DNA from 3 places in the Paenibacillus sp. FSL H8-0259 genome. Region 2 is predicted to be linked to each of the others. Evidence: riboswitches for the same ligand, from Rfam matches in the RefSeq annotation. Region 2 holds a riboswitch; each other region holds the start of a gene.
The links. Region 2 has a riboswitch for thiamine pyrophosphate ahead of thiC (phosphomethylpyrimidine synthase ThiC). Riboswitches for the same ligand answer to the same signal wherever they lie in the genome.
Positions count from the first base shown of each region.

Region 1: linked by a shared signal. The riboswitch ahead of NSU01_RS10910 (thiamine phosphate synthase) and the one ahead of thiC (phosphomethylpyrimidine synthase ThiC) in region 2 are both predicted to bind thiamine pyrophosphate.
Region 3: linked by a shared signal. The riboswitch ahead of NSU01_RS02175 (ABC transporter substrate-binding protein) and the one ahead of thiC (phosphomethylpyrimidine synthase ThiC) in region 2 are both predicted to bind thiamine pyrophosphate.

Region 1 covers NZ_CP150147.1:2,582,993-2,590,907, forward strand. Annotated here, with positions in the region: gene icd (NADP-dependent isocitrate dehydrogenase) at 1-147, shown strand, start outside; gene mdh (malate dehydrogenase) at 313-1,254, shown strand; gene NSU01_RS10890 (hypothetical protein) at 1,350-1,775, shown strand; gene NSU01_RS10895 (amidohydrolase family protein) at 2,335-3,489, opposite strand; gene NSU01_RS10900 (NUDIX domain-containing protein) at 3,595-4,023, opposite strand; gene NSU01_RS10905 (SDR family oxidoreductase) at 4,232-5,104, shown strand; TPP riboswitch at 5,298-5,400, shown strand; gene NSU01_RS10910 (thiamine phosphate synthase) at 5,475-6,164, shown strand; gene thiS (sulfur carrier protein ThiS) at 6,171-6,374, shown strand; gene NSU01_RS10920 (thiazole synthase) at 6,470-7,234, shown strand; gene thiH (2-iminoacetate synthase ThiH) at 7,266-7,915, shown strand, end outside.
Region 2 covers NZ_CP150147.1:156,416-164,330, reverse strand. Annotated here, with positions in the region: gene NSU01_RS00820 (DUF438 domain-containing protein) at 1-867, opposite strand, end outside; gene NSU01_RS00815 (DUF1858 domain-containing protein) at 882-1,109, opposite strand; gene NSU01_RS00810 (class I SAM-dependent methyltransferase) at 1,277-2,074, opposite strand; gene thiC (phosphomethylpyrimidine synthase ThiC) at 2,239-3,933, opposite strand; TPP riboswitch at 4,103-4,209, opposite strand; gene trxB (thioredoxin-disulfide reductase) at 4,282-5,235, opposite strand; gene NSU01_RS00795 (tetratricopeptide repeat protein) at 5,381-7,129, opposite strand; gene NSU01_RS00790 (ribose-phosphate pyrophosphokinase) at 7,374-7,915, opposite strand, start outside.
Region 3 covers NZ_CP150147.1:497,985-505,899, forward strand. Annotated here, with positions in the region: gene NSU01_RS02160 (ABC transporter ATP-binding protein) at 459-1,304, opposite strand; gene NSU01_RS02165 (ABC transporter permease) at 1,394-2,155, opposite strand; gene NSU01_RS02170 (MTH1187 family thiamine-binding protein) at 2,152-2,445, opposite strand; gene NSU01_RS02175 (ABC transporter substrate-binding protein) at 2,499-3,584, opposite strand; TPP riboswitch at 3,716-3,826, opposite strand; gene NSU01_RS02180 (hypothetical protein) at 3,899-5,299, opposite strand; gene NSU01_RS02185 (sigma-70 family RNA polymerase sigma factor) at 5,293-5,886, opposite strand; gene NSU01_RS02190 (hypothetical protein) at 6,022-7,482, opposite strand; gene NSU01_RS02195 (MFS transporter) at 7,529-7,915, opposite strand, start outside.

The sequences.
Region 1 (7,915 bases), 2.4 Mb from region 2:
TGGCAGGAAGCGGCTGACCTGATCTATAAGGGAATGAGCACCGCGATTAACAATAAGACGGTTACTTATGACTTTGCCCGCCAGATGGAAGGCGCTACAGAGCTGAAATGCTCCGCCTTTGCTGACGAGATTATCAGCAATCTATAAGCAGGCTAACTGGTATATAACAAGTATAAGCTGCACATACGTGCAGCTTATACTTATGCTTGTGCATCTGCCAGCCCATTCAACATCATTGGTTCATGCTCCGGGGCAGTCTTGCGAAGTGAAATGAACGAAGTGTATGCTATCCAACCCTTAGGAGGTCTTCCCGTGGCCATCAAACGTTATAAAATCACTGTCGTAGGTGCCGGATTCACCGGTGCGACTACGGCGCTTATGCTTGCCCAGAAGGAGCTTGGCAATGTAGTGCTGCTCGATATTCCCCAACTGGAGAATCCGACCAAAGGTAAAGCGCTTGATATGCTGGAAGCCGGACCTGTGCAGAAATTCGATGCCCAGATCACCGGAACTTCAAGCTACGAAGATGCAGCCGATTCCGACATCGTCATTATTACGGCAGGGATTGCACGCAAGCCCGGCATGAGCCGTGATGATCTGGTCAATACCAATGCGGGCATCGTCAAGTCGGTCTGCGAGAACGTGAAACGGGTAGCCCCCGAATCTATCGTGATCATTCTGAGCAATCCGGTCGATGCCATGACTTATGTGGCTTACAATGCACTCGGCTTTCCGAAGAATCGCGTAATCGGACAATCCGGCGTACTCGATACAGCGCGTTACTGTACATTCATCGCCCAGGAGCTTAATGTTTCGGTTGAAGATGTACGCGGTTTCGTACTGGGCGGTCATGGGGATGATATGGTTCCGCTTGTGCGTTATTCCAGTGTTGGCGGTATTCCGATCGACACGCTCATCCCTGCGGAACGCATTGCTGAGATTGTGCAGCGTACCCGTGTCGGCGGCGGTGAAATCGTCAGCCTGCTGGGTAACGGCAGCGCTTATTATGCACCCGCCGCGTCACTGGTTCAGATGACGGAAGCAATCCTCAAGGACAAGAAACGGATTATTCCTGTAATTGCCCTGCTTGAAGGTGAATATGGTTACGATAATTTATTCATGGGTATTCCGGCGCTCCTCGGTGCGGATGGCATCGAGAAGATTTTCGAGCTGGAGCTTACGGCAGAAGAGAAGGCTGCTCTGGATAAATCAGCCGATTCTGTCCGTGCAGTCACTTCAGCAGTAACTGTGTAAGTAACGTTAGCGGGCGGCTGCTGAAGCCCCTTTTTGCAGGCAGAGATTGGGCTTTGCTGCTATTTAATCCTACAATGTAATCGGAGGAGATTGATATGGACCGTATTTTCTTTTTCCTGCATATGATCGGCACGCTGGCGCTTGGCTTCTATCTGGTATTGCCGTTTATTCTGAGCGGGACGGCGAAGCTGTCCGCCCCGGCGAAGGAAGGTACCTTGAGCGCCATCGGCGGCTTCAACCGCTTTGCCCAGTATGGACTAGTTATCCAGCTGTTGACCGGAGGCTATATGATGACCAAGGGTGACTATTCTGTCGCCTGGATGATCGTTGTTGTTGTGCTGCTCCTGGCGATGTTTGCGCTTGGCGGCATAATGAGCGGACCCCTGCGCCTGGCTGCGGCCGGAATGCGGGAGAACCGTGATGTCTCTGCCGAAACCGCCAAGATCCGGACCATGAGCCTGCTGCTGATGGTCGTGCTGGTTATCATGATCTTTTTCATGGTGTACCGTCGCCTTATTTAAACCTGGCTCCTGATTTATAGGGAGGAACGCGAGTATCAAAGGCTCTGGCAGCTTAGGCTGCCAGGGCCTTTTGTTGTGTAAGACACTGAAGCAGATCCGTTTGAAGGACGATGTGTTCTTGTCCTCAGGAATCCCGCTGAATATCCCGGAAGCGGGAGCGGATGAGGGGCAATGTATGCGAAAAATCGAATACAATGTGCCTCCGAGAAGGTAACCGGGACGAATGTATGCGAAAAATCGAACACAAGGTGCCTCCGCGGAGGTAACCGTGCTGAATGTATGCGAAAAATCGAATACAATCAGCTTCCGGGGAGGTGATCAAGCCGAATGTATGCGAAAAATCGAACACAATGTGCCTCCATGGAGGTAACAGGGCCAAATGTAGTTGACGGATGCGCAGAAGGCGGTGCTGGAGGTAACGGCGGCGAACAAGATTATTGCGTTGAAGGCAGTGGCGGATCAGTTGTAGATAGGACTGCCGGGAACCATACAGGGCACTATAAATTGAAAAAGGCCGCTTTCCTTGGGAAAGCGGTCTTAAATCAAACAATATAACCCCCTATTTCGATACGACCCTGCCGTCCATCATCACAAATCTGACTTTCCGGAGATTGTCTATATCCGTAAGCGGGTTGCCCTCTATCACAAACAGATCCGCCTTTTTGCCCGTCTCAATCGTGCCAATCTCTTCCGCCAGATTGCATATCTTTGCACCGGTTGAAGTGGCGGCTGTGATAATCTGCATCGGGGTGAGACCCGCCTCGCCCAATAAACGAATTTCTTCCCATGGCATTCCCAGCCTGTACCACGGGCTTTCTTCTTCGATGAAATCATCCCCGAGGCCAATCTCTCCGCCTGCCTGGATGAATCTCCGGACATTATCCAGTCCTTGTTCTAACAGAGGGGCGCCGAATTTGTCCTGAAACATCTTCAATACAGTGAGTGTGGGGACGATCCGGATATTGGAGGCTGTCATTTGCCGGATCAGGTCATCGTCCAGCCGGTCGTAAATCATATGCGCAGCATCGTTAATCCCCGCATTCACCAGAATCTGAAGGTTGCGTGCACTGGTTACATGAGCTGACACATAAGCCCCCATCCTCCGGGCTTCCCTGCAGATACTCTCCAGAAGCTCCTGATTCAGCTGTGGCAGTCCGATTGTACTGGAATCGTAACCGTCTTCAAGCGCTGTTTTGATACAATGTATCCCTTGTTCTAATACCTCGCGGACCTTCAATCTGGCTTCATCCGCACTTCCAACTCCGATAGGGGCCTGCCCGCCATACCCGCCGGGAGCCGTGAAGACTTTGCCGGTTGTGATTATTCGGGGAAAAGATCCGCGGTCCAGCGCTTGTGTGTGTGCCGTCACATCGTCAAGCGTTGCGGCTGTAGTCATCCCCTCGTCACGGATCGTGGTTATTCCTTCTGAGAGACAGGCGGCTAAATATTCCTTATGGTACCCGTGAAGAGGCTCGTTCTGTATAAATTTGAAGCTGGTGTGTGCATGGGTATGAATAAATCCCGGCAGGACCACAAGCCCCTCAAGATCTATCTCCGTTACTGAGTCATGCTCCAGCCCGCTGCTCCCTGGCCCGGCAATCATGCCGAACCGGCCATTAACAATTTCAATGCTTGCATTGTACAGCGGCTGGCGCCCCGTTCCGTCGATTAACGTCGCGTTAGTCAATCGTATAATCTCATTTTCATTTCCCATGGCAGATAGTGAACCCTCCAGTGAAGATGGTTGTCTTCCAAGAGAAAGTATAGGATATAAAAATGTCCGGATATATATAATATTCTTGTAGAAACCGTTCATTACTTACCGTAACAACCCTTCCAGCTCAAAAATGCCGTGCTCCTGAAAGTCAGCGATAATCTGCGGCGGCAGCAGGGCGTTCATTTCGCTCACGGTGCACCAGCGGTAATCGGTATGCTCTTCCGAGAGCTGGATTTCGCCACGGGCTGCGCGGCATAAATAGGTGATAATCACTACCTGTCTAGCAGGGTCAGTGAGCAGGGTCACCGCATAAAGGATACGTTCTGTCGTAACCGCCAGTCCGGTTTCCTCAAGAATTTCTCTTTCCAGTGCAGCCTCCAGGCTTTCACCGAATTCGATTTTGCCTCCGGCACATTCCCAGCTTCCGGCACCTGCAGAATCGGCGGCAGCCCGCTTGACGATGAGGATTCTGCCCTGATACAGGATGACACCTTTGACGGCAACGATGATGCTTTTTGATTTTTTGGACATGAGGATAACTCTCCTTCTGCAGGCTCTAAAATGGAGCGGGAACGCGTTGGACTCAAGATTTTCTGTTTGGCCGGCTTCCCTATGTGGTAAGTAAAATAACGTAAAGCGATTTTTGCTAGGCAAGTATGATGCATAAACACCAGACTTTTAGCCAACCTAACATGATTAGTAAAAACAGTATAACGGTACAGCGAAAGGAGAATGGATTATGCCAGACACCAGCAAACAACCCGTCAAAACCCTGCCTCCGCAGGTACAGGACCAGCAGCCCGGAATTGAAAGCGAGATGAATCCGCTTCCGGAGTTTGAAACCTCAGCTTACAAGGCAGCAGGCAAGCTGCTGGGCAAGGCCGCACTCATTACCGGAGGGGACAGTGGAATCGGTCGTGCGGTTGCCGTTCATTTTGCCAAAGAAGGCGCAGATGTAGTGATATCCTATCTGAATGAGCATGAAGATGCGGAAGAAACCAAGCGCCAGGTGGAGCAGGAGGGGCGGAAGTGTATTCTGATCTCCGGTGATATCGGGGTTGAGGCCTTCTGTCAGGATCTGATTAATAAAACCATTGAGGGACTCGGCAAGCTGGACATCCTGATTAACAATGCGGCAGAGCAGCATCCGCAGGAGACCATTGAGGACATTACCGCCGAGCAGCTGGAGCGGACGTTCCGGACGAATATATTCTCCATGTTCTATCTGACCAAGGCAGCGATGCCCCATCTCAAAAAAGGCTCCACGATCATCAACACTACGTCTATCACGGCGTACCGCGGCAGCCCGCAGCTGCTGGACTATTCGTCCACCAAAGGAGCAATTCTCAGCTTCACCCGCTCCCTGTCGATGAATCTCGCAGACAAAGGCATCCGGGTAAACGCGGTAGCACCGGGCCCGATCTGGACGCCGCTGATTCCGTCTACGTTTGACGCGAAGAAGGTCAGTGAATTCGGCGGCACCCAGCCGATGAAGCGTCCGGGACAGCCCGAGGAGCTGGCACCGGCCTATGTGTATCTGGCTTCTGACGATTCCTCTTATGTAAGCGGTCAGGTCATGCATGTGAACGGCGGCGAGATCGTTAACGGCTGACCATTGGCACTGCTTTGTAAGCCGGATAAGTTTATACTGTTTAAAGAATCAAACGTTCAACAGATGAAAAGTCAGCCGGAAGGCTGGCTTTTTTGCCGCTTAAACCCGCTGGACTTAATAATTGAATCTATTAAAGAATAGCTCTTACAGGAATAATATGCTAATATACAAACTGCAAGAACAATAGAATATGAACGATCACTAGGGGTGCCGCAAGGCTGAGACGAACATATCTGTTCGGACCCTTTGAACCTGATCTGGTTTATACCAGCGTAGGGAAGTGGAGAATGAATAATGCAGCGGGGGTAACGGCTTACCCGGTATTCCTGCTTATATTCCGGACTGCTTCCTGATACAGGGGGCGGTCTTTTTGTATTTTCCGGAATGCCGTATAGAAGGGAAGGTGAAGGTGCTGAAAGAAATCCATTTGATCTCGGACGGGAGGCTGAATCCGGAGCAGTTTGCCGGACTGGCTGCTGCTGTACATACCATGGTGGATTATATCCATCTCCGGGAAAAAGCCCTGTCCGCACTTGAGCTTCTGGCTGCCGCAGAGCGGTTGCTGCAAGCGGGGGTTCCGCCCTCAAAGCTGGTTATTAATGACCGGATTGATGTGGCTCTGGCAGCAGGGGCAGCCGGCGTCCAATTGGCCTGGCACAGCCTGCCGCCTGCCAAGGCGAGCGGTATTGCCCCGGGCCTGCGGCTGGGCAGGTCGGTGCATTCCCCGGAGGAAGCGGCACGCGCCGGACAGCAGGGAGCGGACTTTTGTCTGTATGGACATGTATTTCCTACGGCCTGCAAGCCCGGACAGCGGGAACGGGGCCTGGAGCAGCTGGAAGTGGCTGTCCGCTCCAGCAGTATACCGCTGATTGCTATCGGAGGCATCACACCGGGCAATACCGGAATCGTTCTGTCGAAGGGGGCTGCCGGAATAGCCGTAATGTCCGGGATATGCGGAGCGACGGATCCTGCTGGCGCCGCTGAGGCTTACAGATCATCCGTTCAGGCCGCAGCATATGCTGAAGTCCTGAATGACCCCCATACCGGGCAAAGGAGGTGAACTGGAATGAATTTGACCGTTAACGGACGCAGAGGAAGGTATGAAGAGAGCTGCCGGACGCTGGCTGATCTTCTGGCCCGGCCTGAGTGGACCGGGAAGCTGGTTATTGTGGAGCTGAATGGTGAGCTTGCCGGCAGAGAGGTTTATGAAGATACATTGCTGAATGAAGGTGACCGAGTTGAGCTGGTTCATTTTGTCGGCGGAGGCTAGGTAACTGGTAACTGTGCGTGCGGCAGATGCAAGAATGCCAATACGCCAATACGCAATTAAGATAAAGGCAGCGACTTATCACAGGAGGCGATATGATGCAGGATCCTTTGATTATTGGAGGAGTTACTTTAACGAGCAGACTGTTCATCGGGACCGGAAAATACAGCCGCAACACTCTTATTCCCGAAGTGATCGCCCGCTCGGGTTCACAGGTCATTACGGTTGCCCTGCGCCGGGTAGATCCGGAGAGCAAGGACAATATTATCAGCCATATTCCTTCCCACATGACGCTGCTGCCCAATACCTCCGGTGCGCGCACCGCAGAGGAAGCGGTACGCATTGCCCGGCTGGCAAGGTCAGCGGGGCTGGGAGACTGGGTGAAGATTGAGGTTATCAATGATCAGAAATATCTGCTGCCTGATAATACCGAGACGATCCGAGCCACGGAAATCCTAGCTGCGGAGGGTTTCGTAGTTCTGCCCTACATGAGTCCTGATCTGTCAGCCGCACTCCGGCTGAAGGCGGCCGGAGCTGCAGCCGTCATGCCGCTGGGAGCGCCAATCGGCTCTAACCGCGGGCTGCAGACCAAGGAGCTGATCCGGATTCTGATATCAGAAACGGGTCTGCCCATCATCGTGGATGCCGGTATTGGCAGACCCTCCGAGGCTGCTGAGGCGATGGAAATGGGCGCAGCCGCTGTGCTGCTGAATACGGCAATTGCCACCGCCCGGGACCCGCAGCTGATGGCGGAGGCATTCCGCGAAGCGGTGTCGGCGGGGCGGAAGGCCTATCTGGCCGGGCTGGGGCCGGTGGAAGAGACAGCCGCAGCTTCTTCGCCGTTGACCGGATTTCTGGCATGACTGATGCTGTTTATGAAGAGGGGGGAAGGACATGAGCTTTTATGATAGGCTGACACGGCTGGACAAGCTTCCCTACGAGGGGGCATGGAAGCAGTATACTGCGCTTGATGTGAAGCGGGCGCTTCGTCTGGAGCGGCTGGACGAGGACGGGGTGATGGCTTTGCTGTCACCGGCAGCGGAGCCTTACCTCGAAGAGATGGCGCAGAAGGCGCATAGATTGACACGTACGCAATTCGGTCATGTGATGCAGCTGTTTACACCGATGTATCTGGCTGATTTCTGCGTCAACCATTGTACCTACTGCAGCTTTAGCTCTATCTATGATTTTCCGCGCAAAAAACTGACACTGGAGGAGGTCCGGCGGGAAGCGGAAACAATCGCAGCCACAGGGCTGCGCCACATTCTGATTCTGACCGGAGAATCCCGGAATGAAAGTCCGGTCAGTTATCTGAAAGACTGCGTGGAGGTGCTCCGCGGCTATTTCTCTTCAGTCAGCATTGAAGTGAATCCGCTCACTACCGAAGAATACGCTGACCTCAGACAGGCAGGAGTAGACGGTCTGACGCTGTATCAGGAGGTCTATCATCAGGAGACTTACCGCCAGCTGCATGTGAAGGGTCCCAAGCGGGTGTACCGCAACCGACTGGATGCGCCTGAGCGTGGCTGCCTGGCCGGATTCCG
Region 2 (7,915 bases):
ACGGATGAAGCCCTGCGGTGATGCAGCTTCTCCTTCCTCCTGACTCTGGGCACCCTCCGGTTCAGCGGCACGCTCCGGAATCCATTCCTGCTCCGGCGCGGTCAGGCAGAAGCCGATCTCATCGCTTTCGCGGGCGATTTTGACCCATTCGTCTTCAGTAAGCTTATCGAGCGCCATCGGCAGCAGAATATTCTCTTCTTTGAAGATCATCTCGTTGACTTCTTTAATGATCTCTTCCAGTGAAGCTGCAATCTGCTCAGACTCCCCGTTGTACGCGCTGAGTGCTTTCTTAGCTTCCTTAATCATATTACGGATCCCGTCATCCACGCCCCACATTACCTTGGTTGGACCATAAATGCCGTACTTCTCTAAGTAAGGAAACAGCAGATTTTCCTTGCGGCTGTAATGCTTGTCGAGGTCGAGCAGTAGGCTCAGATCCTCCAGCAGCTTGAAGATGATCTCTTCGCTGGCGTTCTTCTTGAACTTATCTGTGTGCAGCTCCAGCCGGAAGTTAACCAGCCGCTCAATCTCACGGTTCTCCAGCTTGAAGGTATGCACAGGATGCCCCGGCTGCTCTTCGGCCTTCGAGGAACGGTGAATTTGCTCAATTGAGCCTTTGAAGATGGCCGTATGAACGGAGCAAAGGCGCTGTACTTCCTCTACCGGAATGCCCTCCTCCGTCATCAGGGAATGCTCCATGGCAGATATCTCAGCTACAGTCACATCGCCTACCGCTTCGGCAAAACGCGCCTTAACTTCCTCTACACTTTTACCCGCATGCAGCTCCTTGATGATCTCCTTCAGCATAGCCTGGCGGCGCGTCTGCTCCGGTACATCCACTTCACGGTTATTAATCAGTTCGCTCATTATATTCTCTCCTTCTATTCAATAATCTCGAAGCCGTGCTGCTCAAAGGCCAGCCGAACGGTTTCCAGCTCTATTCTCTTTAATTTCATGCCTTTGGATAATGTCATGAACCTGCCTGCCGTCTGCAGCATTCCAGGCTTCGTTATATCATGGAAACCCAGACCGGCCATAATATCTACGGCTTCCGGGTGCCTGGTTACCAGCTCCAATATAGACTCATCTAGCTTCAACACTTTGCTCAAGATCTGCACACCTCACAATTGAGAATTCTTCTCAGCAACAGCTTAGCATAGGGCAGGGGGGTAAATTGTGATTACAGTCACTAAGTATAAAATTACCCCACAACATATTAGCTTTTAAGGAAAAAGCTGCCCGTACGCCTGTTACAGCATAGGGACAGCCATGTATGTTAAGAATTCACAGAATTCAAGGCTTCGGCTATGAAAAGCGTACATATAAAATTCCTTTGCAGGGTGCCGCCATTCCGGCCGATCAGCTTATGTAACCTGGCGCTTAATTCAATCTGCTCCGCTTCCTTCAGCCCGATGAACCCGTTGCAGGTCCGCAGGAAGTTAATGAAGCTATCCGCGTCATCCCTGCTGTCCCAAGGATACCGGTAGACCTCCGGGGCTCTGAAATTTCCGCTGCCGGACAGCTCTGCTACAGTTCGCTCCACTCTCTGTTCAATTACATCCCGCTTATTAAACCAGAATACCTCATACTCCGCACAGACCTCGGCAATCTCTTGCTCCATCTCACTGTCTCCCTGCAGATAAAAATTCCAAAAGAGCGCGAGCCGCCCTCCCGGCTTCAGCAGCCGCCCACATTTCTTGTAACCTTCCGGCTGCGGCACCCAATGAAAGGCTTGAGCGGAGAAGATCAGGTCGAAATCCTTCTCCGGCCCAGACCAGTGCTCGAATCTGGAGGTTACAAATCGCACGTTTTTATCCCTATGCTTCTGTCTTCCCAATTCCGCCAGTTGTGGGCCCGGTTCAATACATAGCAGCTCATACCCGCGGTCCAGGAATAATTCGGAGGCTTTACCGCTCCCGGCACCGATCTCAAGAATTCTGGACTCCTTAGTCAGAGAGGCTTCTTGTACAATCTGCTCAATCAGGGCGAATGGATAACTGGGTCTATACCTATCATAGTATTCAGCCGCTTGATTGAAACGTTCGCTTTCCTTGAGCCAGTCTTTGTTCCTCATTCGATTCACTCCCTATACTTGGATAATGCTATTTACGCCAACGGTTGTGCATGGTTTCACATAATAGGGAGAAGAATCTTGTGCTATTCGCGCATAAGAAAAGCTGCCCTCACGCCTTTTACAGCATGGGACAGCAGGGAAATAGCTATAGAAGACTTGCCTTTTTACAGCGACCTGCTCAATCTGTAGGAATTACGGATATCATGCGAAATCCGCATGCTGCAGAATTTAGGACCGCACATAGAGCAGAAATGAGCTTGCTTCGCCCCCTCCGCAGGAAGCGTCTCATCATGATACTCCAGCGCCCTTTCCGGGTCCAGAGAGAGATGGAACTGGTCTCGCCAGCGAAACTCGAACCGTGCCTTGGACAGCGCATTATCCCTGTCCTGTGCACCCGGATGCCCCTTGGCGAGGTCTGCGGCATGTGCAGCGATCTTGTAGGTAATGACTCCCTCGCGCACGTCATTCTTGTTAGGCAGACCTAAATGCTCCTTGGGTGTAACGTAACACAGCATAGCCGTCCCGAGCCAGCCGATCATCGCCGCCCCGATGGCTGAAGTGATATGATCATAACCGGGTGCAATATCGGTAGTGAGCGGACCCAGGGTGTAAAAAGGGGCTTCCCGGCAAATCTCGAGCTGCTTGTCCATATTCTCCTTAATCTTGTGCATCGGCACATGCCCCGGGCCCTCAACCATTACCTGAACATCGTGCTTCCAGGCCAGCGCTGTCAGCTCTCCCAGTGTCTCCAGCTCAGCGAATTGAGCTTCGTCATTGGCATCTGCTATAGAACCCGGACGAAGTCCGTCCCCCAGAGAGAAGGCCACATCATACGTCTTCATAATCTCACATATAGCTTCGAAGTGTGTGTACAGAAAGTTCTCCTGCTGATGGGCAAGGCACCAAGCGGCCATAATCGAGCCGCCCCGTGATACGATTCCCGTCATTCTTCCGGCAGTCAGCGGAATATAGCGCTGTAGCACCCCGGCATGAATGGTAAAGTAATCGACCCCCTGCTCCGCCTGCTCAATCAGCGTGTCGCGATAGAGCTCCCAGGTTAAATCCTCGGCTATGCCGTTCACCTTTTCGAGCGCCTGGTATAAGGGCACCGTGCCGACAGGCACAGGAGAATTGCGTATAATCCATTCACGGGTGGTATGAATCTTGGAGCCGGTGGAGAGGTCCATGATGGTGTCGGCCCCCCAGCGGGTTGCCCACCGCATCTTCTCCACTTCCTCTTCAATAGAAGAAGACACCGCAGAATTTCCGATGTTCGCATTGATCTTAACCAGGAAGTTACGGCCAATAATCATCGGCTCGCTCTCGGGATGATTGATGTTGGCCGGAATAATGGCCCGTCCGGCGGCCACCTCATCCCTTACGAATTCCGGCCGGGTATTCTCGCGGATCGCGATATACTCCATTTCCGAAGTAATGATCCCTTGCCGCGCATAATGCAGCTGGGTAACATTGTTGCCCGCATGTGCCCGCAGGGGACTCCGCTGCAGCCCTGGATAAGCCTCTGCGGGCGGCCCGCCCCTGCGGATTCCATTATCCTGCGGCTGCACAGCTCTTCCGGTGTATTCCTCCGAATCGCCACGCTCCGCAATCCAGCATAAACGGTGCGGCGGCAGCCCCCTCCGAATGTCAGCCTCTTGCGCAGCATCGGTGTAAATTCCGCTTGTGTCATAGACACGCAGCGGTTCGTTCTCCTCTTCCCCGGCAACGCCCTCGGTTCTGCTGAGGCTGATCTCCCGCATCGGAACCTGAATATCCGGGCGCGAGCCCTCTACATACACTTTGCGGCTTGCAGGAAATCGGGAAAGGTCCACCTCTTCGTTCTTCATCATTTCTGGCATTCTAATCTCCTCCTCTTCGCCCTATGAGCCAATCAGATAAGATTTCACGCAGCAGACTGAGCCGAAGAATCATGTATAGCACAAGGCATATGAATTCTTGCAAGTCAAAAAGCCGCTCCACCTGGAGCGGCTTTATCAAAGGAACAGCCCAATAAGACTGTATTCAAAAAAAGGTCCGACTCCACTTTCCTACGCTGGTATGATCCAGATCAGGTTCAAGGGTCCGGAAATTCACTTTTCCCGTCTCAGCCTATTCAGGCTCCCCTAGTGGGTATCTTATCTAATTAAATACATTCTACTGGTATAGGATTTTTTTGTAAACCCGTAAATAACAAGAACCTTCTCCGGTTATTTATCGAGCGATTCGCTCCAGTCATGCACCATCGTGCCTTCCAGGAACTTCTCGGCATCCATGGCGGCCATACAGCCGGTTCCGGCTGCCGATATGGCTTGACGGTAACGCGTATCCTGCACGTCGCCGCAAGCGAATACGCCGGGAATATTCGTCTCTGTGGTGCCCGGGTTAACCACTATATAGCCATTGGCATCGGTGTTAATCTGCCCGCCTAAGAAAGCGGTATTCGGTGTATGTCCGATAGCGACAAATACACCATCCGCTTCCACCAGCTCGGTAAGTCCCGTCTCATTGTTAAGGACGGTGATGCCCTTAACTCCGGTATCGCCGACGGTTACCTCAAGCGGCGTGCGGTTCAGTGCCCATGACACCTTGCTGTTGTCGCGTGCGCGGTCCTGCATGATCTTCGAAGCACGCAGCTCCGGACGGCGGTGCACCAGCGTTACGCTGGAAGCAAAGCGGGTCAGGAAGCTGGCTTCCTCCATCGCGGAATCGCCGCCGCCGACCACGACAATTTTTTTGTTACGGAAAAAGAATCCGTCACAGGTCGCACAGGTGCTGACCCCGCGTCCTACATTCTCCTGCTCGCCCGGGATACCCAGGTATCTGGCGGAGGCGCCGGTCGAAATAATGACCGACTCCGCTTCCAGTACACCCATTCCGTCTACAGTCACCTTGAACGGACGCTGTGAGAAGTCAACCGACTCCACCCAGCCATTCTTGAATTCAGCGCCGAAGCGTTCGGCCTGCTTACGCATGTTGTCCATCAGATCAGGACCCAGAATTCCTTCAGGGAAGCCTGGAAAGTTCTCCACTTCTGTCGTCGTTGTCAGCTGTCCTCCCGGCTGCAAGCCTTCAATTACGAGCGGGCTCAGGTTCGCGCGCGCCAGATAAATCGCGGCAGTCAGCCCGGCCGGGCCTGTTCCGATTACAATCGTTTTGTACATTACATTGGCCTCCTTACAAGTAGGTTTGTATTTACAAGTGGAAACGGCTTTATCGTCCTTTTATTAAGACGGTACCGTTTCAGCGAGAAATATAAGGATAAGTTATCGTGAGAAACGTATAGATTCTTATATTTGAAAAAAGGGTTCAAATATTGTTGGTGGACGGCGACAAGCCGTCCGTTCCCGGCAGCATGCCCTGGGTATCGCATTCACTGTCGATCCGCCGTGCATAGCGGCTTACCATGGAGACCGAGACGCCGTAACGCTGTGCCGCCTCGCGGAAGGTGACCGGACGCCCGTGCAGCCTGGCAGTCAGATACTCCAGTGCCGCACACCAGCCGCCGTCATTGCGGAATAACGGTACATCCGGATACAGGCTGCCGATGAACTGCTTCCAGATAAACTCTGCATCCTTCTTCTGCACAGCATCATATCTCCGGTCCATCATGGCCACCGTATGATCGATAATCCGCTGCCAGTCTTCCTTCCATTCAGCCGGGCCCTTGGGGCTGGAAGCCGCTTGCAACGGCTCTTCCTCAGGAGCTGCAGCTTCTTCCAGATTCTCTCCAATCAGCCGCTGCAGGCTGAACAGCGCCGCCTCCTGCAGCCGGTCCTCCTGGAGCGGCTGATGCTCCAGAACTCCGCGCAGTACCTCGGACATCTCCTCATCCTCAATCCAGCGCAGGGCTTCGGTCACCTGCAGCTTCGTGGAGGAATCGCCGTAGCGCAGCGCCCAGAAGAACGAGGCTCGCAGCAGCGGATTGTTCCGTACTTCTTCAGTGAACTTGCCTGTATTCCCCTTCCACTGCTTAAGCTGCTCCTGGAAAGGCAATTGGTAATTATAGCTGACAGCAGGCATGGGTCTGTCTTCTCCCCGGGCTTGCTGGAGCTGGGACAGGAAGAATGCCGGCACGGCAGACTCAGGGTCCAGCTTCGCAGCCTGTCTCCAGCAGCGTAGCGCTTCAGTGTAGAGGCCGCTGTTGCTGGCCGCTGCTGCGCAGTAATGATACAGGCCGGCGTCTCCGGCGACCTCTTCATCCTTCAGCAGACGCCGGAAGTGGCTGTATGCTGCAGTATGTCTGCCCAGGATGCCCATCGTCGTGGCCATTTTGAATACATGCTCCTGATGAAAAGGCACAGTGGCTTCAAGCATGCCCAGCAGAGAATCCAGCTGCTCCTTGTCACCTGCATACTGCAGGAAGATCGCCATATTGCAGAGCGCATGCAGATTACCGGGGTCCTGCTTCAGCACCTCGTTCAGGCATTCCTTCGCTTTGGCAAACCGGCCCATATAGAAATAAGCGAGGGCCAGGTTATTATGCGCAGCCAGAAAGTCCGGCGAGATCGCAATGATCTCTTCCAGCAGCTCTACGGCCTGGGGAAACTTGCCCTCCTCCAGCAGACTGCGGGCCCGGTCATGCTCGACCACACCCTCACGGCTGCGGATCCGCACAAGCGGAGCAGGACGGTTCAGCTCATATTGCAGCAGCTCCATCAGCTCTTCGGATTCGGCCATGAACTCGCCGCTGGCATCCTCCTCCAGATACGTGACCAGCGAACGCTCCGCCTCTTCAAAGCTTTCCATATTGGCGTAATTATTAGCCATATAGAAATGACATTCGGTCATTGCGGGATCAATCTTCTCCAGTACATGGGTCAGAATCTCATTAGATGCTGTGTAATTACCCATCTCAGATAATATACCCGCCATGTTGCAATGATTCACCGGATTATCCGGCTCATATTCAACAGCTTTGCGAAAATTCTTTAATGCCTTATCATATTGAAAGCGGTCAAGCGACCGTACGGCTCTTTCAAAGAAAAAATTGGCATCCAGAGTGACCGGAATCACATTACCGCTGTCCGTATCATTCTCTGAAGTTTTCTCAATCATGGAAGCAAGGCACCTCCCTTTGTAAGCTTCCCTAGCCTAACGAAAAATAGGAGAGCGGCATCAAATATATACCCATACTCCCTGTCTTAAGTGTTCTTTTCGTTTCCATTTATGGACTTGGCTGTCTTCTTCACACAGTATACCACATGTGGTAGTGAGATTCTCAACCGGGGAGGAGAGTTAAGGGGAGGAAAAAGCTTGAAAAGTTGCTGCTGCAGCATAACTGTAAAAAGAAACGCAGGGACTATATCCCCGCGTCTCTAAATAGCTTGTCTATGGAACCGCCTTCGATGATAATACGTGTGGCTTCTGCCAGCATAGGTGCAACAGAGAGCACCGAGAATCTGCTGGAGTGCTCATCCGGCAGCGCAATAGAATCCGTGACGACAATTTCGTCGATATTGGGATGATCCATCCGCTCCAGCGCATCTCCGGAGAACAGCCCGTGCGTGGCACAGACGATGCTGTTCCGGGCCCCGCGCTCCTTCAGCCCTTCTACCACATTGACGATCGTGGTCCCCGTATCAATAAGATCCTCAATAATAATCGGCGTTCTTCCCTCAACGTCTCCGATGACATGGGTAATCACCGATTCGTTATGAGCCGGACGTTTCTTGATCATGATGGCAAACGGAGAGTCCAGCCGGCTGGCCAGCTTCTCAGCCATGGAGGCGCGGCCTGCATCGGGTGATACGACTACCAGATCGGAGAGGCCTTTGATCTTCAAATAGCCGCTGATCAGATCAAGCGCAGTCAGATGATCCACGGGAATGTTGAAGAAACCCT
Region 3 (7,915 bases), 340 kb from region 2:
TGTTGTACTTTGTACAGCAGAACTCTGCAAAGATGGAGTTTTTGGACGAATATTCAGAAATCTGTTGTACGAAATACAGCAGAATGGGATTTATCTCAGAATATTGGGAATTCTGTTGCACCAAATGCAATCACTGGGACAATTGAGCATCTTAAGCTCACGCTGAATAGGCAATATGTTGTACGTAGTGCAACTCTGGTACCCCTTTAATAGGGTGTTTGGGAGAATTGTTGTACGAAATACAGCAATTCTCCCGCTAAGAGGCTTGGAGAAGGAGAAATGCTGCCTTTTGTACAACAATCTTGGATCAGAGGCGGGGATTAGGAGAGGAATGTTGTATTTAGTGCAGGATTTCTCCGGATTTCCGGGAAATGTGACTCCCCATCGCAGACGGCAGGTCATCGGGAAATGTGAATAGCTAGGTTAAGCATACATGGGCCAAATAGCGGCGACTCACGTCAGAGGCTCTTGGCCTGCTCCTCGCGCATCCACAGCGAGAGCTGGCGCTTGAGCTGCAGGAACTCCGGCGCATCGGTGATTTCATCGCGGCGCGGACGCGGGAACGGCACATCTACGGTATGCAGGACGGAGCCGGGACGTCCGGAGAAAACATAGATGCGGCTGGAGAGCAGCAGCGCTTCTTCGATGTTGTGGGTGATGAAAAGCACGGAGCGGCGGTTCTCCTCCCACAGCTCCAGCAGCCAGCGCTGCATCTGCTCGCGCGTCAGCGCATCGAGCGCGCTGAACGGCTCGTCGAGCAGCATCAGCTCCTGCGGAGCGAGCATGGCCCGCAGGAAGGCGGCCCGCTGCTGCATGCCGCCGGACAGCATATGCGGATAAGCGCGCTCGAATCCGCCCAGGCCGACCTTGGCCAGCCAGTGGCGCGCGGCTTCGCGCGCCTCCGCTTGCGGCGCGCCCTGCAGCTCGGCACCGAGCAGGACATTGTCCAGTGTGCTGCGCCACGGGAACAGCGCGGGCTGCTGCGGCATATAGCTGATCTTGCCGCGCTGCCCGGTAACCGGGATGCCGTCCATGCTGACGGTTCCGGCGTCCGGCAGCGTCAGGCCGCCGATAATGTGGAACAGGGTGCTTTTGCCGCAGCCGGAAGGACCGACAATCGAGACGAATTCCTGCGGCTCTACCGTCAGCGACACCTGATCCAGCACAGGCGTCTCCCGGCGGCGGTGCGTGAACGATTTGGAGACGCTGCTGACTTCAAGTGCAGGCGGTGCGCTTCTGGGCTCGTCAAGGCTGCTGCCGGGGACGTCCTTCTTGAGCTGTACAGTATTCGTGAGTGGAGACACTTCGGTCAGCTCCTTCTATATAGAATTTTTGTACTTAAGGCTTTATCTCAAACGTGCTCAGTATAGCGTGTATTGTTACCCTGTACGTGTTAAGCTTCCTTGCGCGGTTTCCAGCGCACGAGCCATTTCTCCAGCAAGGCAATCAGTGCAAACAGCACCAGACTCAGCAGCACAATAATGACAATGGCCACGAACATCCGGTCCGTGCGGTAAGAGGCCTTCTGCAGCAGCATATAATAGCCGATCCCTTTGTCCGCGCCAATCCACTCGGCAACCACTGCGCCCATGACGGCATAGGTCGCGGAGATTTTGAGCCCTGAGAACAGGGAGGGCAGGGAGCCGGGTAGCTCCAGCTTGGTGAAGATCTGCCAGTTGCTTGCACCGGCCATTTTCATATAGTTCAACATTACCCTGTCGCTTTGCGCCAGCCCGCCCATGGCCGCTACGGCAACCGGGAAGAAGCAGACGAGGGTGATCAGGACGATTTTGGGCAGCAGGCCGAAGCCGAACCAGATAATCAGCAGCGGTCCAAGGGCAATGGAGGGCACATTCTGGCTGAGGATCAGCAGCGGGTAGAGCGCTCGCTTAAGCCAGGGCAGCAGATGGAGCAGCAGAGCCACAATGAGGCCGATGCCGGTGCCGACCGGGAAGCCGATCAGGGTCAGCCGCAGCGTTGCGGCCGTATGCGCCCAGATCCCGGAGGCATTGCCGCGTGATTCACGCGCGATATCGGACGGGCTGGGCAGCTGCCAGGCCGGGATATGGAACACCGATACCGCAATTTGCCATGCGCCCAGAAAAAAGATGACCGCCACAAGGGGCGGCCAGATTTGTCTCCAGGTGCTTCTCACGGCCGGTATTTCTCCGTCAGCTTGTCCATGCTGATGCCGCTGGGATTATGGGCGATCTTGATCTGGGAGATCACGCTCGGGCTGCCGGAGGCAATCAGTGCCTCATGCATCTGACGTACAACTTCCAGCAGCTCCGTGAGCTCGCCTTCCATGGTGGTATCAAGCGGATTCACCTGGTGTTTAACCCCCGACTTCTGAATTACCTCAATCGCAGTGTCCACGTAAGGGATCGAATCCTCATTGTTTGGAGCCTTGGGAATTACCTGAATGCTAAGCAGTGTATTAGCCATTTATTATTCATTCCTCTCATGTGAGCTAGTGTCATTACTATTCCAACCGGTGTTTATGGGCCTTCCGGCAAAAATTCATTCGTAAATGTACTTGCGGCATCGAGCGGTTTGTCCAGCAGCTTCAGGCCGTACATCCACTCGGCATAATTCTGCCAGATTTCTAGCTTCTGCTCACCCCAGCGGGCGGCATCGTCCTTGTATTTCGGGCTGAGCCATTTCTGGCTGGCCAGCACCAGCTCGGGATCAAGATCAGGCACGGCATCAGACAGGACCGTGGCCGCTTCTTCCGGATGGTCGATCGCGTATTGGTAACCTTTCGACGTAGCTTTGAGGAAAGCCTTCACCACTTCCGGATGCTCGGCGATTTCCTTCTCACTGGTGGTCAGCACCGGTGTGTAGTAATCCAGCTGCGGCGCATAATCCTTCAGGTACAGCATATCCAGCGGCTCGCCGCGCAGCTCGGCTTCGATCCCGGTCCAGGCGTAGAAGATCCAGGCAAAGTCGATATCGCGTTTCACCGCAGTGAAGAAGTCAGCTTCGCCGATATTCACCAATTTCACTTTGGAGACGTCTCCGCCATCGGGGTCCATGATGGCTTTCATAGCTGCTTCTTCCGCTGGAGAGCCCCAGCCTCCGTAGGTTTTGCCTTCGAAGTCTTTCGGCGTCTTAATGTTGCGGTCCTTCGGAGCGGCAAAGCCGGAGGTATTATGCTGAATGATAGCGGCGATGGAGACGAGCGGCACATCCTGCAGGCGGGCCAGGGTGAGCGCCTCCTGTGCACTGATGCCAAACTGGGCTTCACCGGAAGTAACCATGGCGTCAGATCCGGCAGCACCCGGCTGCACGATCTCCACGTCAAGACCTTCCTCCGCGTAATATCCCAGCTCCTTGGCGGTATACAGGCCGGTGTGATTCGTGTTCGGCGTCCAGTCCAGCGCAATCTTAACCGGGGTCAATTCTTTAGGCGCGTCGGTGGTACTGGCGGCTGCGGTTGCTTCAGGTGCAGCGGTGCTGTTCCCGGCGGCAGGTGTGCTGCCTCCGGCATTGCTGCCCGGGTTGACGTTCCCGTTGCCGCATCCGGCCATCACGAGCACAAGCATAGAGCTGAGCAGCAGCGGTAATACTTTTTTGACTCCCATTTCTCTTCTCTCTCCTTCCAGCAATCCCTAGTCTTCCAAAATTCAGAGTAACCCATACCAAAAAGCGCCCCGGAGACCGGGACGCCAGTTACTTGCGCAAGGTGAGTTCAACTTCAGGCCCATGAAGGGGCTCGGGGTTGAATGAAGATTCCTACGCTGGCATTATCCAGATCAGGTATAAGGGTCAGTATCTTGTGGGATACAATCTCAGCCGGCCAATTCCAGCACCCCTGGTTCTATGAAGTTCACGGGTATTGCTATGTTCTTACGGTGTATTATAGACGCCGCTCTTGCGGTTGTCCAGTCTCCCCGTCCTAATCTTCAAGCTTTAGCGGCAGAATCCAGGGGCCTTTGAGCAGGAATAGAGGCTCCGACATTCTAAAACGCAGCGTATCCGCGCCGGGCTCTGCATCCAGAAGAAGAGTCTTCAAGATTCTTGGGAATGTCTCGGTATCCTGCCAGCCGTATGAATATTTGTCCCCAGAACCCGGATAGCGGATGAAGAAATGCGTCAGTGACTTTGCCGCTCCCGGGTCAAATTTCACATCCACATCTACACTGACAGCCGTTTCGCTGCTGCGTTCAATGCGGGTGAATTCTACCGGGAAACCGGCAATTTCAGCGGTAATATGAAGGGGCGCACTCTCCCCGCTGGCGGGCAGCGGCAGAACGACCTCCCGGGAGAGTGCCTTTCGTTCCGCTATTTCGATGTAAGGGATGACGACCCTGTAAGACTGTTCTTCAGCTGATGCCAATTCCCGGAACGAGAACTCCGACGGGTAGACCATGGTTGAAGGAGGTTCAACCTTTGCTTTGACTCCCTCTGCATTCTCGACATACAGGCCATTCCAGGATACCAGCGGCTCCAATGAATAAGAATGGACGGCAGAGAACGAATCTGAAAGGGCCGGAACTAATTCAACGCGGACAAGTCCGTCATCCAGACGAACCGGAAAAGCCGTAATCCGCACATCCTGGTGCACATCGCTTGCACCTAAATGCTGCAGATCATCGGCGGTCACCGGTGCTTGAAGCACCAGTGGCCCGACTGCTGCTGCATTGATATACAGAGTAACCGGTTCAGCGGTTTCAAGCTCCAAATTTCCGGGAAGTGCAGCACTGTAGCTTGCATACCAGTCTCCGGATGCAGAAGACCGCATATTGGAAGTAAAGGTATAACGGTCCCCTCCAATGTCTGCCTGAAATTCAGTAATGACGGGAGTCTGCTGTCCACGCAGCGTAATGGTCCCGCTGTTCTCCTGCAGAAGTACGGCATTGACTGTCAGCTTTCCCTTGCCTATGGAAGCAGTGTAGGGCTTCTCCAGAACATAAAGCTGACTGCCCGGGCTGCTCTCCAGAACCGTACCGAAGCCGGGCAGGAAGCTAAGGGCTTGCTTTAGACCTGCCTGGACGTCAGGGGAGAACGCCAGCAGGCCTGCGGCCATAAGGATCGCGGCCGCCGCCGCTCCAATAGCTGCCCGCCGCCGCGGCTTGCGGACAGCAGCAGGCAGTTCAGGCGCCGGTTCAGTCTGAATAAGGTCGAGGGTACGGCTCTTGATCCGCTCAAGCGAAGCAATCTCTTCTTTAGACCCGGGTACGGGGCTTGACTCAGGCTCCGACAGTAATCCGTCCAGTGCAAGTTCAGCCTCGCTGAATTCCAGAAGATCGAGCTGATCAAATATGCTTTTCTCGCCGCTGTTCATATCCTTTACCATGACCCGAGTTCCCCCTTTCCATCTTCGCCAGTCAGATGTATAGCCTGCTTCAGCATTGTCCGGCAGCGGTACAGACGGCTCTCGACAGCTTTTTTACTGAAGCCAAAGGCCGCAGCCAGTTCATCCAGACTCTCGTATAGGTAATACCTGCGCAGAAACAGGCTGCGGTCCGGTTCACGGAGCTGCCCGATATAGCGGAGCAATTCCCCCGTTGCCTCACGTTGTAGAAATTCCTGTTCGGTGTTGGTCCCGCTCTGCATGTTAAGTGCTGCTTCGTTCAGCGTCCTGCCAAGTCCCGGCTGCAATTTACGCCTCAGATCCAGCGCCTTGTATTTTGCGAGCAGGAATATCCAGGTGCGGAAGGAAGCGCGTGACGGGTCGTAACGTCCGATATTGTTCCAGGCCGCCAGAAACACATCGCTGACACATTCCTCGGCATCCTCTGCACTCCCGCAGCCGGCCAGAATACGCCGGACCAGTCTGTGCACATCGGGTCCGTAGAAGTCGATGGCATCCGCGAGAGCTTGCTTATCTTTAGTTCTGAACCGGCCGGGCCAGTCCAGGCTGTCATGATCATTACGCGTCATAGGAACCTCCGGCATTTCTTTTCATGAGTTACCCACTAATAAGTCGTATATGTATTACTACGCATGCCTGCGGGAAGATCACTCAGAAGATTTGTGAAGTGAATAATAAAAAAAGCCGCCGTCACCGGCAGCCCCTCAATCCTTATCATAGAACCGCTTCTTACGGCGGCTTCGTAATCCGTTCCACGCCTCCCTCAGCGTCAGGCCCAGACTGACTGCGATCCCGGAGAAGGTGAGGAACAGCGCCAGGTACTCAAACCCAGAGTACTCCAGCATTTTGCTCCAATCGATGGGTGCCTTCAAGTCCTCAATGACCTGATTCATCCCGTAAATCCCGCTTATTACCGTAAATACAGTCAGGACCATCAGCAGCGTATCCCGGCGTTTGGCCTGAAATTTATCCTGATACTGGAACAGGTCATTCAAGGTCATCTTCACTTCATCGAACAGGGCGTCGTTGCCGTAAACCTTGCGCAGCTGGAAGAAGATCTCCCGTCCCTGCGACTGCGAAATCAGCTCCAGAAAGTAGAATTTGGCCGAGAACTTATTAATCAGGAAGATCAGATTCTCGATCTCGTCATAATCGTGGTTGATGCGCAGCCGGGAATGCAGATTGGCCAGCTTCAACAGCACGATTTTATGAAAAATACTCAGCAGCAGCCCGTAATAATACTCCCCGTACATCTGGTTAATCAGTTGGGTGGCGATGTCAGTTTCGGCCCGGCTCAGGCAGCAGAAGGTCTGCTCATTGGTCATATAATAGGTGTCCGGCCCCCAACGGCTGTAGCAATGCTCAGAGGTATACTGTTCGATATATTCGGGATCGCTGGCACTGGTATAAGGTTTACCCTCCATATTCAGCCCATCCAGCTGGGAGGCACGGTAGCGCAGCTCGATACTGATCTCATCCGATTCTTCCCCGCGGTTGAAGCCGTAGAAAGCCTGGACCAGCATCCGTTCGTCCACGAAAAAAGGCAAAGTCTCGAAATACGCACCATCGATCTCCGCAGGGTCGAGAAACGGCTCCAGCCCGGCAACCAGATTCTTGAACACGAAATCCTCCACTTGACCGAAAGACTTCTTATGACAATGGATATAAGTCTGTTTATCCTGATAAGACACATCCTCCAGCGTACGGAAGCGGTCAGCGAATTCCAGCGCAGTGCTGTAGGTGAGGTGCTCCTCCTCTATGGCTACTCGTACAGTCAGGAAGCCCAGCTCAAACGGGCACAGGAACACATCCGTGGACAGCACGCGGAAATTCACGGATTGAAACGGCATTTCAAGCTGGCACTGCAGATTGTTCACCCGGGAAAAGCGGCGGAAGGAATCAGCATCCTTCTCACGCGGAAAGAGAACATGAGCGGCAAACGGCAGGTAGCTGCGCTCCATTTTCTCATGAGACACGCAGTAGCCCTCCCCGTAATAAGCATGCTCAAGATCCTTGTTATCAAGAAAAAAACGCGTAAATCCGCCCTGCTGCAGACGCCCGATCAGCTCTTTGTCCTGCCCGGCCTTGATGGAGAAGGGGAAAATGAATTGCAGTAATGCAGTATGCAGTGTGGGTTCGGGTCTCTCGGAGTGCAGCTCAGCCATATAGGGGTTCCGTCCTTATTCACAGGATATTAATCTCGTTGCTATATTACCCGATTTTCCAGGCGGCCACGCTAAGCAGGAATAATACGGCGGCAAAAGCGGCCAGAAGCCCCGATGTCTGGGCCACCTGCATATGATCCATGGACCAGCCGGTCAGCAGCGGCAGCACCGCGCCGCCGATTCCGCCCGAGGCGATCATGATGCTTGGCGTGGATTCCTCCGCACCGGGCAGCAGCTTGCTTGCGAAGACCAGGGCGATGGAGAAGATGCCGGACATGAACAGCCCGAGCAGCAGAATGACGGTGAATGCGGCAATCCGGTGCTCTGCGAACGGGAAAATAACCAGCAGCAGCAGAGCGGCGAAGCAACTGATGAGCACATAGATGCGGTAGGAAATCCGCTCGGCAACCACACCGGCGAATAGTCTGCCCGC